2 regions of the Azospirillum aestuarii genome follow, and region 2 is predicted to be linked to the other one. Evidence: riboswitches for the same ligand, from Rfam matches in the RefSeq annotation. Region 2 holds a riboswitch; the other holds the start of a gene.
What was found. Region 2 has a riboswitch for cobalamin ahead of JJL56_RS25415 (energy-coupling factor ABC transporter permease). Riboswitches for the same ligand answer to the same signal wherever they lie in the genome.
Positions count from the first base shown of each region.

Region 1: linked by a shared signal. The riboswitch ahead of JJL56_RS16680 (TonB-dependent receptor plug domain-containing protein) and the one ahead of JJL56_RS25415 (energy-coupling factor ABC transporter permease) in region 2 are both predicted to bind cobalamin.

Region 1 covers NZ_JAEPIV010000008.1:180,921-187,987, forward strand. Annotated here, with positions in the region: gene JJL56_RS16665 (ABC transporter ATP-binding protein) at 1-147, opposite strand, end outside; gene JJL56_RS16670 (FecCD family ABC transporter permease) at 147-1,154, opposite strand; gene JJL56_RS16675 (ABC transporter substrate-binding protein) at 1,151-1,999, opposite strand; gene JJL56_RS16680 (TonB-dependent receptor plug domain-containing protein) at 1,996-3,909, opposite strand; cobalamin riboswitch at 4,026-4,244, opposite strand; gene JJL56_RS16685 (TerC family protein) at 4,785-5,831, shown strand; gene JJL56_RS16690 (hypothetical protein) at 6,030-6,809, shown strand; gene JJL56_RS16695 (hypothetical protein) at 6,828-7,067, opposite strand, start outside.
Region 2 covers NZ_JAEPIV010000021.1:101,976-109,042, reverse strand. Annotated here, with positions in the region: gene JJL56_RS25420 (superoxide dismutase) at 118-885, shown strand; gene JJL56_RS25415 (energy-coupling factor ABC transporter permease) at 963-1,643, opposite strand; cobalamin riboswitch at 1,818-2,055, opposite strand; gene JJL56_RS25410 (glycosyltransferase family protein) at 2,200-4,128, shown strand; gene JJL56_RS25405 (glutathionylspermidine synthase family protein) at 4,335-5,486, shown strand; gene JJL56_RS25400 (hypothetical protein) at 5,573-5,797, opposite strand; gene phaR (polyhydroxyalkanoate synthesis repressor PhaR) at 5,946-6,617, opposite strand.

The DNA of each region.
Region 1 (7,067 bases), on a different contig from region 2:
GGCGAGGAGACGCAGCAGGGTGGTCTTGCCGGCGCCGTTCGGACCGATCAGGCCGGTGAAGGCGCCGGGCCTGATGGCGAGATTGACGTCCGTCAGGATGGTCCGCCCGCCGGCGGTGGCGGACAGGCCGTGGGTTTCGATGCGCATCACGCCTCCTCCCGCCGCAGCCGGGCGATCAGGACGATCAGGAAGGGCGCCCCGATCAGGGCGGTGACCACGCCCAGCTTCAGTTCGGGCCGCGTCGGCAGCAGCCGGACCGCGATGTCCGCGGCCAGGGTCAGGCACGCCCCGGCCAGACCCGCCAGCAGCAGCAGCCGTCCGGGCCGCGCCCCGGCCAGCGGGCGCATCAGGTGCGGGGCCACCAGCCCGACGAAGCCCACGGCGCCGGTGACCGACACCGCGCTGCCCACCGCCAGCGCCGCCCCGGCGATCAGCCGGACGCGCAGCCCGGTGAGGTCGAAGCCCAGGCTGCGCGCCGCGTCTTCCCCCAGGGTCAGCGCGTCGAGCGCGCGGGCGCCGGACAGGCAGAGCGCCCAGCCCGCCAGCATCGGCGGCAGGACGAGCCAGAGCTGGTCGGTGCCGCGGTCGGCCAGCGATCCCATCAGCCAGAACACGATCTCCAGCGCCGCGTAGGGGTTGGGGGCGAGGTTGAGGGCCAGCGCGGTCAGCGACCCGGCGAGGCTGTTGATGGCGATGCCGCCGATGACCAGCGCCGTCGTTCCGGCCCCCCGCGCCGCCATCAGGTTCAGCAGAATTGCGGCGGTGGCGGCTCCGGCCATGCCGCCGAGCGGCAGGGCCAGCGACAGCGCGGCGGACAGGCCGCTGTAAAAGACGATCACCGCGCCCAGCGCCGCCGCGCTCGACACGCCGACCAGCCCCGGCTCGGCCAGCGGGTTGCGCAGCCAGCCCTGCATCGCCGCACCGGTCAGCCCCAGGCTGAAGCCGACCAGCAGGCCCAGCAGGGCGCGCGGCAGGCGCAGCTCGGCCAGCACCAGAGCGCCGAGGGTGGGGCGCCCGGCCAGCCAGTCGGACAGGGCGGCGCCCAGGTCGAACGGCACATAGCCGACCGCCGCCGACACCGCGCAGAGCGCCAGCGCCAGACCCGTCAGCCCGGCGACCAGGGCGGCGTAGGGGATGCGGGAGTCCCGGCTCATGGTGCGGCCTCCCGCGCGGCGGCCAGCCGTTCCGCGGCCTCGGCGATCTGCGGGCCGGGGCAGGTCCACAGGCGGGTTGGCAGCGACAGGGTGCGGACCTGATGTTTTAGAGCTTTCAGGGCAGGGTGATGCAGAAGGGCACCGGCCAGCGACGGCGGCGCGTCGGGTGCGGCGTCGACGATCAGCATGTCCGCCCCGCCCAGAATGACCGCCTCCAGCGGCAGGGCGCCCTGGCTGCCCAGCGGCAGGCGGTCGGCCAGATTTTCCAGCCCGGCGCGGGTCAGGAGTTCGTCCACCAGCGACCCGGACCCGGCGACGAAGCCGTTGGGCCGCAAGACCACCGCGGTCGGGCGCGGCCCCGGCGCGGCGGGGGGCGGGGCGTCGAGGCGGGAGAGCAGGTCGGCGACCAGCGCCTCCCCCCGTTCCGGCTCGCCGACGGCGCGGGCGAGGCCGCGGATCTGCTCCTTCACCCCGGCCACGCTCTGCGGGACGTCCAGCTCCAGCAGCGGCGCGTCCAGCCGCGTCAGCAGCCCGACCGCGACCCGCGTGGTGTAGCGCCCGGCGACGATCAGGTCGGGGTTGAGCGGCAGGATCTCCTCCGCCATCCCGTGGTTGACCGGCACCCGCGCCGCCAGATCCGCCACCGTGGAGGCGCGGGGATCGCGCGCCAGCCACGTCACCGCGGCGAGGCGCTCCGGCCCGACGAGCCGCAACAGCAGCTCGTCGGCGCACAGATTCAGGGAGACGATGCGCTGCGGCTTTGCGGGCGGCGCCTCCCACGCCGCCGCCGGCCCCCCCGCGATCAGCAGGAGGGCGGCGGCCAGCCCGAGACGGGTGGGCCTCACAGCGACAGCCGCAGCCCGAGATACCCGGCCCGGCCCGTCGCGCCGTAGGTCCAGACCTCCTGATACCGGCGATTGAACAGGTTCTCCACGCGTCCGAAGACCTCGATCCCCTCGGACAGCGCGTAGGACCCGGCCATGTTGACCAGCGTGTAGGGGGTGAGGCTCACGACCTGCCGGTTGTAGAAGGGATCGTAGGCCCAGTCGCTGGACCGCCCGTTGTAGACCACGCTGAGGTTGGCGTTCGCCCGGTCCTCCAGGAAGCGGTGGTTGACGGTCAGGCTGGCGATCTGCTTGGGCCGGCGCACCAGCTCCGCCCCCGCGGAATCCTCGCCGTCGGTCCAGGTGTAGGAGCCGCGGACGGTCAGCCGGTCCAGTGGCTCCACCGACAGCCCCATTTCGAAGCCGCGGATGCGGGATTCGCCCGGCATGTTGACGGAAGTCCGCCCGGTGCCGGTGATCAGGTCGCGGATGCGCTGGTCGAACCATGTGCCGTCCACGGAGGCCCGTGTGCCCCACAGCGACTGATCGAAGCCGGCGTCCCAGCCGCGCACCCGCTCCGGCTTCAGGTTCGGGTTGCCGGCGTAGGTGGCGGTGTAGCCGTACAGCTCGAACAGGGTGGGATTCTTGACGCCGGTGCCGTAGGAGGCGCGCAGCGTCGTCCCGCTGCCCTCGACGCGGTAGGCCGCGGTGGTGCGCCATGTGGTGGCGTCGCGGAACAGGTCGTTCCCGTCGTGGCGGACGCTGCCGGTCAGGGTCAGCCGGTCGAACAGGCCCAGCTTGTACTGGCCCACCAGCCCGGTGGAGCCGATGGAGCGGTCGAAGCTGGAGAAGGCGCTGCGGCTGATCGCCTTGTCCTCCTCACGCTCCACGGCGGCGGTCAGCACATGGTCGGCGGGACCGCTTTTCAGCGTCAGGTTGGTCTGGTAGTCGGCCTTGGTCTTGCGCCCGTCGTAACGGCTGGTCACCGTCTTGGCGGCGTCGCGGTAGTCGCGCTGCTGGCGGCCATGGGTCAGGCCGACGATGTGCTCCCACTTCCCGTCGAGAAGGGCGATCTTGCCCTGGAGCCGTCCGAAATACTGCTCCCCGGCGGTGCTGGTCCCGTCATCGACGGCGCCGCGCCCGCCGACGAAGCCGTCGGTGTCGGCGCGGAAGCGGGTGTAGCGGCCGGTCACGGTGATCTCGCTGCGCTCGGTCGGGCGGACGGCGGCGTTTCCGGTCAGCGTGCCGTTGCGGTAGCCGTCCTTCTCCGGGTTGCCGAGCCGCTTGTCGGCGACCGACACGCCGTCGCTGGTGACGCCCTGGCCGCTGAGGAACAGGTCGTAGCGGTCGGTCCCCGTTCCGAAGGAGGCCCGCCCGGCGGCGGTGCCGAAGGACCCGCCCTCGACGGCGGCGCCGATCCGGGGGACGCCGGCGCCGCGGCGGGTCACGATGTTGACGACGCCGCCGACCGCGTCGGAGCCGTAGAGCGCGCTCTGCGGGCCGCGCAGCACCTCGACGCGCTCCACGTCGCCGGCCAGCAGGTTGGCGAAATCGTATTCGGAGCCGGACGCCGGGTCGTTCACCTCGATCCCGTCGATCAGGACGAGCGTCTGGTTGCCCTCCGACCCGCGGATGCGGAGCTGGGTCAGGGTGCCCATCGGGCCGGTGCGGTTGACGGCGACGCCGGGCACCGCGCGCAGTGCGTCGGACAGCAGGTGGGTCTGGCGCTGCTCCAGTTCCTGACGGGTGATGACGGTCAGGGCGCTGCCGGTTTCCCCGGCGGCGGTGGGGACGCGGTTGGCGGTCACCGAGACCGGCGGAAGCATCGTGATGGTGGTGGAATCGGCGAAGGCCGATAGGGGAAGGGCAAGGCTTCCCAGAACGGCGGCGAAGGACGCCGTCCGGTGAAGGCGGGGAACGCGGACACTCATTGAGACCTCGGGCGGGACGCCGGTGGCACGTCACCGCGAACGAAGTCCCACCAGGGTTTCCGCGAACGGACTCCCGGTTCGACGACCTTCGGTGCACCCCGCCCGAACGTGTTCGCGTGTGACCACGACTGACGGCAGGTCTCCTGGCTCACGGGTTATCGTCGGCCCATCGCCTTCCCAGGATCGCGATCCCAGTGGCATTCCGATGGACGACTCGCCGCTTACAGTTGCGGGGGCAGCCCCGGCGTTGGACCTTCGCGCGGCGTTTCGCCGCGGGGTCCGCACCGTGTTCCCATTTTCAGCCCTTTCGGGCAACCGTCGGATGCGAAGCTACGCGGGCGGAACGGCTCCGGTCAAGCCGCATTCCGCCGATACGCCGATCACGGGTCGCGAAGGCCATGCCCCCCTCTTGTCGCCGGGCCGGGGCCTGACTACATGACGGTCGAGGTCCGGGCCCCTCTGGCAGCGTCGCCCGGCGCTGTGATGTCGGACTTCCCATTGAGCCGTCGCCTTGGCGCGGCCTTGCGGAAGCTGGCCCTGTTCTTCCCCCTGGGTCCCGCTCCCCCACAAGGTCCACCGCCGGACGACGGCACCCGACGGGCCTTTGGGAGACATCGACATGGACCGCACCGAACCAACATCCTGACCGACCGCCACGTCTCCACGGCGAACGATGGAGACGGGTGACCTGACGCGCCGCGGCCGAGCCGTTGCGCGCGCTTTCTCATTGGCCGCAGACCTTGCGGTCACGATTCCAGTCCGGGCCCCTCTGGCCGATGCGTCCCGCCGTGGCGCATCGGTGATGTCGGACTGCTCATGTGACGATCGAAGTCTCCGCTTGCGGGAGCGGAGTGCATGAAGCAAGGGACAGTTCCATGGACCAGATCGTTTTAATGTGGGCCGGCTTCGCCGTCTTCGTTGGCGTGCTTTTGGCCTTTGATCTTGGTGTATTTTCCAAGAAATCCCATGTGATCTCCGGCCGCGAGGCGCTGATGCGCTGCGCGGCCTATTCCACGCTGGCGATGATTTTCGCGGCCGGCGTCTTTCATTTTCAGGGCTCCGAGAAGGGACTGGAGTTCCTGACCGGCTACCTGATCGAATACAGCCTGAGCGTCGACAACATCTTCGTCATCGCGCTGATCTTCACGCATTTCGCGGTGCCGCCGCAATACCAGCACCGGGTGCTGTTCTGGGGCATCCTGGGCGCGCTGGTGATGCGCGGCGTGCTGATCGTGGCGGGCACGGCGCTGATCCAGGAATTCCACTGGATCATCTACATCTTCGGCGCCTTCCTGATCTTCAGCGGCATCAAGATGCTGATGTCGGTGGACGACGAGCCGGACATGGAGAACAACCGGATCGTCAAGTTCGTCCGCTCCCGCTTCCGCATGACCGACGGCTACGAGGGGCAGAAGTTCTTCGTGATGCGCGACGGCGTGCGGATGATGACGCCGCTGTTCCTCGTGCTGATCCTGATCGAATTCACCGATCTGGTCTTCGCCGTGGACTCCATCCCGGCGGTCTTCTCGGTGACCACCGATCCGTTCATCGTCTGGACCTCCAACGTCTTCGCGATCCTCGGCCTGCGCGCCCTCTACTTCGCGCTGGCCTCGGTCATCCACCGCTTCCATTACCTGAAGTACGGCCTGTCGCTGGTTCTGGTGGTGGTCGGCGCCAAGATGATGATGGTGGACATCTACAAGATGCCGACGGCGGTGGCGCTGGGCATCACGGCCTTCCTGGTCGGCGGTTCCATCGTCTTCTCGATGCTGAAGACCCGCGCCGAATCGACGCCGGGCGCGGCGGACGCCGAGGCCCGCCGCTGGTGGGTGCCCGGCAGCCCGGCCAAGGGGGCCGGTGGTTCCACGCCGGCCTCCTCCAGCGAGGCGGCCGCGGTGTCCTCGGACGGCAAGGGCCAGTAAGACGCCCGATCCAAGGGCGGACGGGAAGAGGCGGGGCGTCCGGTCCGGTGGATCGGGCGCCCCGCGCGTTTCCGGGTGACGGCATCCGTAAAAGTAGTAATGCCGGTTTCGCTGCGACGATGATGTGGATGCGCGGGGCGGATCGCGCCCCGTTTGGCGCTTGATGCCACTCCTTTCCAACTCAAGGAAGAGACATCCATGTTCACCGGCACGCAGTTTACCGGCACGCAACCGGCCTCCATCGCCCTGTCCGCTCTCCCCGTTCCGTCGGGACCCCTGTCCGGCCTGCTCCAGGCCGCCCGCGATGACCTCGTCGGCTTGGCGGCCGCCCGCGGGGTCGCGCTTTCCGTCGTGTTCGACATGCCGGCGCTGGTGCGCGTCAACGAGGCGGCGGTGGCCGCGGGCTCCTGGGAACCGATGCTTCCGGCGGCCCATCCGGCCTGCCGCTCCCTGACGCCGGCCAACGCCTTCTGGATCTGCGGGACGGCCCCCTCCGGCGATGTGGTCACCGCCCAGGCCGGGCTGCTCTACGATTGCACGATGCAGTCCATCGGTGAGCGCTTCACCGCCATGACGGTGTTCTACGACGAGCCCGCCGTGCAGGCTCCGGACGGCGAATGGTGCACCTGCACGTCCGACACCGCCAACAGCACCCGCGGTCGGGTGGTGTGGACGAACGCGGGATGGACGCGCCCCGATTTCCAGGGCCGCGGGCTGTTCCCGATTTGCCAGCGGGTGAACAAGCTGGCCGCGTGGCTGCTGTGGTCGCCGACCTGGTTCATCTCGGTCGTCGATCCCGACATCGTCCCGGTCTGGGCGGAGCGGAAGATGGGGCCGCGCCACATCGACGACGAGCCGGGCATCACTTACAATCAGGTCGGCCTGAAGACCTTGCCGATGCACCTTGTGCGGTTCAGCCGTGCGCAGTTCCTGGGCGATTTGGCGCAACTCGCCGCGGACCTCGCCCAGGCGGCCTGACGGAGAGGTCCGTCCGCCTCAGGAATCGATCAGCGCCAGCAGGGCCTGACGGCGATGGCCCAGCGACCAGCCGAACAGGAGGTGCCGGTAATGGACGGGCGGCCGGGGAAGTCCGGTGATCACCAGGTGATTGTACACCGGCTCCCCGCCCTCCACCGCCTCCCGGTACTGCGCGTCGATGGCCTGCGCGTAGGCGCTGTGGACGTCCTCGAGATGGGGCTTGCCGATGTTCTGGTCGGCCCAGCGGTCGCCGAAGAC
Region 2 (7,067 bases):
ATCTGCTGTCCGCCGGTACCGAGTGAGTACGCCCATTGCCCTGTTGAGTGAGTTGCGGGGCGCACTGAGGCTGTCGCTTCCCCGCTGTTCGGCACGACACACACATTGGGAGGTCTCATGTCCGTTCGCCTGGATCGCCGCCAACTGCTGCTGTCCGCCGGAGCCGCCGCGCTGGTGCTGGCGGTGGCGCCGCGCTTCGTCTTCGCTCAAGCATCAGGGGCCCAGACGCCGGGAGGCCAAGCCCCGGGAGGCAAGGGCTTCACGCTGCCGCCGCTGCCCTACGCCCCCGCCGCGCTGGAACCGCACATCGACGCGACGACCATGAGCGTGCACCACGGCAAGCACCATCAGGCTTACGTGGACAACCTCAACAAGGCGCTCGCCAACCACGGCGACCTTCAGGCGATGCCGTTGGCCGACCTGCTGAAGCGCGTGCCGGAACTGCCGGAAAGCATCCGCACCGCGGTGCGCAACAACGGCGGCGGGCACGCGAACCACAGCATGTTCTGGAGCATCATGGGGCCGAACGCCGGTGGCGCCCCGGACGGCGAGGTCGGCGCCGCCATCACGCGCGACTTCGGCAGCTTCGACGATTTCAAGACGCGCTTCAATTCGGCGGGGGCCGGGCAGTTCGGCAGCGGCTGGGTCTTCGTCACCGCCGATCCGTCATCGGGCAAGCTCGCCATCGCCGCCCGCCCGAACCAGGATTCCCCGGCCATGGAAGGGGTGCCGGTGCTGATGGGCAACGACGTGTGGGAGCACGCCTATTACCTGAAGTACCAGAACCGGCGCGCCGACTATCTGGCGGCCTGGTGGAACGTGGTCGACTGGGGGGCGGTGAACCGCCGCTACGCGGCGATCCGCAAGGGCGAGCTGGTGATCTGAACGGCAAAGGGCGGCGGGGCATCCCCGCCGCCCTTCACGCGAATCCTCCCGTCCAACGGGTCCGTCAAGGGAGCCGGTCAGGCGCCCTGGTGCAGGCGGACGTTGAACAGCGGCCCCTGGCTCTGGCGGCGCAGCGCCTTGGCGACGGCCAGCACGGCGAGGTCGGCCAGCGGCTCGACGATGATGACGGTCATGTAGGCGGCGCCGAAGGAGGCCACTTCCGTCATGGTCTCGGCGGTGAAGCCGTGGCCGTAGAAGGCCCAGAAGGCCACCCAGGCGACGATGCCGCCCTGGTAGGTGGTGGAGAGGGCCAATGCCTGCGAGTACTTCAGGTCGACATAAGGGGTGGCGTCCGGAACGATCCGCTTCGCCAGCAGGCTGATGCCCCACAGCGGGACCAGCAGCGTGGTGACGTTCATGCCGTACTGCGGCAGGTCGAACGGCGCGAAGAACAGGCCCTGGATCAGCAGGCCGGCGGCCAGACCGATGGAGGCGGCGCCGGCGCCGAACAGCAGGAGCAGCGTCGAACCGAGGATCAGGTGAACCTCCGACACGCCCACGGGGTGGTGCGGGAACACCTCGAAGAAGCTGAAGACCAGCGCGGTGGCGATCAGGCTGCGCAGCACCAGCGGCGCGACCCCGCCGTTGTTGCGGACGTCGTCGCGCGCCAGCTTTCCGGCCATTGCGAAGCCGCCGGCGGCCGTCGCGTAGCTGAGAGCGATCTTGGCGCCGTCCACGACGCCGGGTTCGATGTGCATGCTCTATGCCCTTTCCGAGTCTGCCATGCGTTGGGAGGGGCGTCGTTGCTGGCAGGCACCGGCATCGCAACCCCCTTGGTCCCCTGGATGGGCGCACCGGAGGGACGGCTTGCGGAGGACGGGCGGCCTTCGGGCCGGACATCGGCAAGCGACCACCGGGGCACCCCGCCCGAGGACGTACGTTCGGTTACGGCAGGTCTCCTGGCTTGCGGGTCAAGGCGGCATCGTCCGGCCTTCCCGGCGCCCGTTCCCGCAGGCGGCGCCAGTGACACGGAAAGGACGATGCCGCTCACCGCTCACAGTTGCGGGGGCAGCGCCGGATTTGCCGTGTTCCCTGATCGGGGCGGCGCATCGGCTTCCCTCTTAGCCCCGCGACCGGACGGCGCGGGGAACCATAACCGGCGCCAGGGTAGGGGCGGGGTCCCCCGCCGTCAAGAGGGGGATGGCGACCCATCGGCGGCATCGCATGCCTTCCTTGACACCGCTCCCGCGGAACCGACAAGGTCCTGCGGATGGCGCGAGGCCGGATCAACGGGCGAAGGACGGGATTGCGGGCATGCTACCGGTTCATTTCCTGACCATCGTGCTGAACGGCGATCCCTTCATCCGCTATCACCTGGAGGTGTTCCGCCAACTCCCCTTTCCCTGGCATTGGCACATCGTGGAGGGGGTGGCGGAGCAGGTCCGCGACTCCTCCTGGTGCGCGCAACGGGGCGGGCGCGTCCCCCAGGACCTACACCGCGACGGCCGCAGCGGCGACGGCACCTCGGAATATCTGGACCAGATCGCCGCGGAGGAGCCCGGCCGCGTGTCGGTCCACCGCAAGCCGCCCGGCGCTTTCTGGCAGGGCAAGGTGGAGATGGTGACCGCGCCGCTGGTCGCCATGACGGAGGAGTGCCTGCTCTGGCAGATCGATGCGGACGAGCTGTGGACGGCGGAGCAGGTCATCCGTGCGCGCCAAATGTTCCTCGATTCGCCGTCGCGCACGGCGGCGCTTTACCTCTGCCATTTCTTCGTCGGCCCGTCCCTGGTCCTCGATCGGGTAGACCATTACGGCAATTACCGCGCCTACGAATGGCTGCGCACCTGGCGGTATCGGCCGGGGGATTTCTGGCACTCGCACGTCCCGCCCCGGCTGATGCGCCCGCAGCCCGACGGGCCGGACCTTGAACTCGGAGCGGCCAACCCCTTCCTGCATGAGGAAACGGCGGCGGGCGGGCTGGTCTTCCAGCATTTCGCCTATGCGACGCGGGAGCAGGTCGCCTTCAAGGAGGTCTATTACGGCTACGACGGCGCGGTCCGGCAATGGGACGCCCTGCAAACGGCCGGTCGGTCGGTCGGCAGCGGCACCCTCCCATTGCGCGATTTCTTCCCCTGGGTGACCGACGCGGCGACCGTCGCGCGCGCCGAACATGCCCTGGTGGAACCGTTGGCCCGCCCGGCCCCCGATGGACGCTGGGCCTTCGTGCCGCCGGCACGGGGTGCCTCCACCGCCCCGGCGGTGGCGTTGCTGCGGGAGTCCGGCCCTGCGGCCTGCCGCCGCACGCTCGCTCCCGGCGAACCGCCGCCCTTCCCGACCGACCTGATCCGGAGCGTCGGCGTGTTCCTGCTCGACGGGGCCGGTGCCGTCCTGCGGGCGTCGGGTTTCCTGCGGGAGTTGCGGCGGGCCGTGCCGCTGGCCCGGATCACCGTCTTCGCAACGCCGGACGCGGAGGCGGCGCTCGCCCTCTGCCCCTACGTCAACCAGCGGGTCACTCTGCCGCCGCTGCGGGGGCGGGCGCCCGACGACGCGCTGGTGAGCGCCGTGCGCCAGGAGATCGGCGATCAGTTCCAGGGCGCCTTCGATCTGACGGTCAACCCGGTCCGGGGTGAGGATGCCGGCTTCGCCAACCGCCTGATGCAGGACACCGGCGCGCCGCTCCGCCTCGGTTGCAGGGTCGGCCGGCCGGTGCGCGGCTATTACGCCGATGCCTTCCTGACCCATGTCGCGCCAAATCCCGCCGTCCTGCTCGGTGCGCTCAACGTCGGAGAGCCGGACCCCGCGACGGAGGTCTGGACCTCCCCCGCCGGTGAGCGCGCCGCCGCCGCGCTTTTGGCAGAGGGCGTTCCGGCGCGCTGGCGCTGCGCGGTCGGCCTGTCCGCGTCCGTCGGCACCGGGAGCCTGTCGGAGTTGTGCCGCCGCCTCGCCGCGCGGGGCGGTACCACCCTGATCCTGGTCGGCGAGGAGGCCGCCAAGGGCGCCGCCGCGCGCATCGCCGGGGAGACGGGGGCGGCCTGCGTGAACGCGGTCGGGCGGCTGGGTTTCGACGGGTTGTGCGCCCTGCTGCGGCGCTGCGACCTGTTCGTCGGGACGGGCGCCCCGGCGGAAGACATCGCCGTGGCGGCCAGGCTTCCCATGGTGGGAACCGGCCCGGAGCGCGGCGATCCGACCGCCGAGGCGATGGAGAGCGCCATCGCGGCCTGGCTGGCCAGCCGTCCGTACTGAAGGACGTTCCCACCCAGCCTGTGAGATCCGGGAGGGGAAGCGTGGAAAAACGGAGGGATAGGCGCGCAAGGCGCTTGTGTTGGCGCGTTTGCGCCGCAATGATCCGCCCCCTCCGAATCCCGGACGGCCGCGCGGCGCGCGGCGCAGCGGGGAAAACCATGGATTGAATCCGGCGGCCCGGTAAGCACACGATGCGCAGAGCAGTCATGAAACCCCGTGCGGATTGGCGTCCGGGGCTCCGCAAATACCCCTTCGGCGTCCGCGCCATGAGCGCCGGCGCCTTTTGGCGCGAGGATGTGCGGTACGAGTTCTCCGCCCATCAGATCGACTTGATCGAGAGCGTCGCCGACGAACTGCACACCATGCTGCGCGAGGCGCTGCGCGCGACGATGGACGGGCGGGCGTTGGCCCGGCTGGGGGTCCGCGGCGGCGTGGCGCGGCTCCTGGAAGCCTCCTGGAACGACTATTGGGCTGCGGGGCGGCTGAACGAGCGGGCCGGCGGGCTGATCGGGCGGCTGACTCTGGCCTATGACGGGCGCGATTCGGTCAAGCTGCTGGCCTGCAACTACGACACGCCGGAGGGGCTGTTCGCCGCCTCGATCATCCAGCGCAACTGGCGTGAGGCCCTGATGGCCGACGCCAACCAGTTCAACGGTCTGCATGAAGGGATTGTGGAGCGCTGGGAGGAACTGGCGGCGGGCATGCCGGGCCGCCAATTCGTCCATCTGGCCTGCGCCACCCCCGACCCGATGCGCGAGAGCGAACTGGTCTATCTGGCCGCGACGGCGGCGGAGGCCGGCATCGCCACGCATCTGCTGCCGCTGCAAAGCCTGGGTTGGGACGGCCAGCGTTTCGTCGACGACGAGGGGCGGGCAGCCTCCTGGCTGGCGAAGATCTACCCTTGGCAGGGGCTGGCCGACGACGCCTTCCTGCAAAAGCTGCGGATGGGCGGCATGAGCATGCTGTCGCCGCTGTGGTGCTGGCCGATGTCGAACCATGGGCTGCTGGCGACACTCTGGGCGCTCTACCCGCGCCACCCCAACCTGTGCCGCGCCGGGCTCGATCCCGAGGAGCTGGCCGGCTGCGACGCCGTGACGGAGCGCAGCCTGTTCGGGCTGGACGACGCGGCCCAGCGCATGACGGCCCATGGCCGCACCGTCTCGGACACCGGCGGCGCCGAGTATCCGGGGGGGCGGGTCTGGCTGGAAACCCCACCGATCTTCGAGGAGGAGGGCGTCCACGCGCTCCTGCACTGTTGGATCATCGGGGACAAGTGTCTGGGCATGTCGGTCCGTGAATCGGCGGACCCGCGGGTCGGCTCCGACGCGGCGATGGTGCCGCACATCTTCCGCGGCTGACGCGCTTTCACGGGGTGGAAGGAACCCGCCCTGTTCCAACGGGGCGCAGGGCGGGCGCTTCGGCGGCGGCGATCAAGCGGCGGGGCTCAGCGGCTGCGGCCCGGCGCGAAGGGATTGGGCAGCGGCGAGCCGAACGTCGCCCGGCGGGCGTCCCGCCACGCGACATCGTTGCCGACGCCGCTGTGGGTGGCGGACACCGACACGACCTGACTCTGGTGGCGCAGCCAGCCGCGCAGCTTTTCCTCGAATCGGTGGGCGTCCTGGGCGTCCGCAACCTCCAGTTCCATCGTCATCTGCAACTCGGTCTTCATGGCGTTCCTCCTCTGGACCGTTCCGTTGAACAAACAGCCGGGCGTGCCACTGGTGCCGAAAAAACAGAAAAGGGCGGGGAACTTTCCCCGCCCTGCGCCGCAAAGCTGTCAATGCGATGGCCGTCGATGCGATTGGCGGCGCTGCCGCTCACTTCCCTTCGGGCTTCGCCGGGCGGGCCGGCTTGGCGATGCTGGCGATCTGCTTCTGCAGGTCGTCGATCTGCTTCTGAAGCTCTTCATAGGTGTGGCTGACCGCCGCCGGGCCGTTGGACGGAGCGGCGGGCGGAGCGGCGAACGGGCCGGGGGGGGCAGGGCGGGGCGGCATCGCCGGCTCGCCCGGCTGCCCGTCCTCGGCACCGCCGAAGGGCGAGAACATGCGCATGGCCCGTTCGAACATCGCCATGTTCTGCTTGCCGACCTCCTCCAGCCGGCCGAACGGGAACATGCCGCCCAGCGTGTTCTGGAAATAGTCGCGCATCTGCTCCTGGTTGCGCGAGAAGGACTGCATCGAATATTCGAGGTAGCGCGGCACCATCCACTGCATGTTGTCGCCGTAGAAGCCGATGAGCTGGCGCAGGAAGCTGATCGGCAGCAGGTTCTGGCCCTTGCTCTCCTCCTCGACGATGATCTGGGTCAGGACCGAACGGGTAATGTCCTCTCCGGTCTTCGCGTCATAGACCACAAAGTCGAGGCCGTCCTTGACCATCTGACAGAGATGGTCGAGCGTCACATAGCTGCTGGTCGCCGTGTTGTAGAGCCGCCGGTTGGCGTACTTCTTGATCGTGATCGTCGCGGACTTCTGGTCTTCCTTGTCGGCCATCGCTGTTTCTTTCAAGAAGGGTCGTGCGGCGGGTATGTTCCAGATATAAGGACTACTCGAAGGAATGCACCCTGTCCAGTGCTGTGCCGCAGCGCTGCGACCGCAGGTGGACGGCGCCCGGATAATTCGGGATTTGCGGCATTTTCGATCGGTCCTTCGCGGCTCTGGTCAAGCGTACCGCCTCCCCCATATACTCCCGGCCATGGCCGAATCGTCCGAATCCGACACCCCGTCCCTGGAAACGCTCGCGCAACGGTACCTCGACCTGTGGCAGGAACAATGGGCGGCCTGCGCCGCCGATCCCGAGATGGCCGATGCCGCCGCCCGCCTGTTCCAGATGATGGCGCAGGGCGCCGCGGCGATGGCGCCCTTCGTCCTGGGGCCGGGCGGCTTCGCCTACGCCAGCCCGCCGGGCACCGGCTGGAATCCGACGCCAGCCCCGTTCCAGCC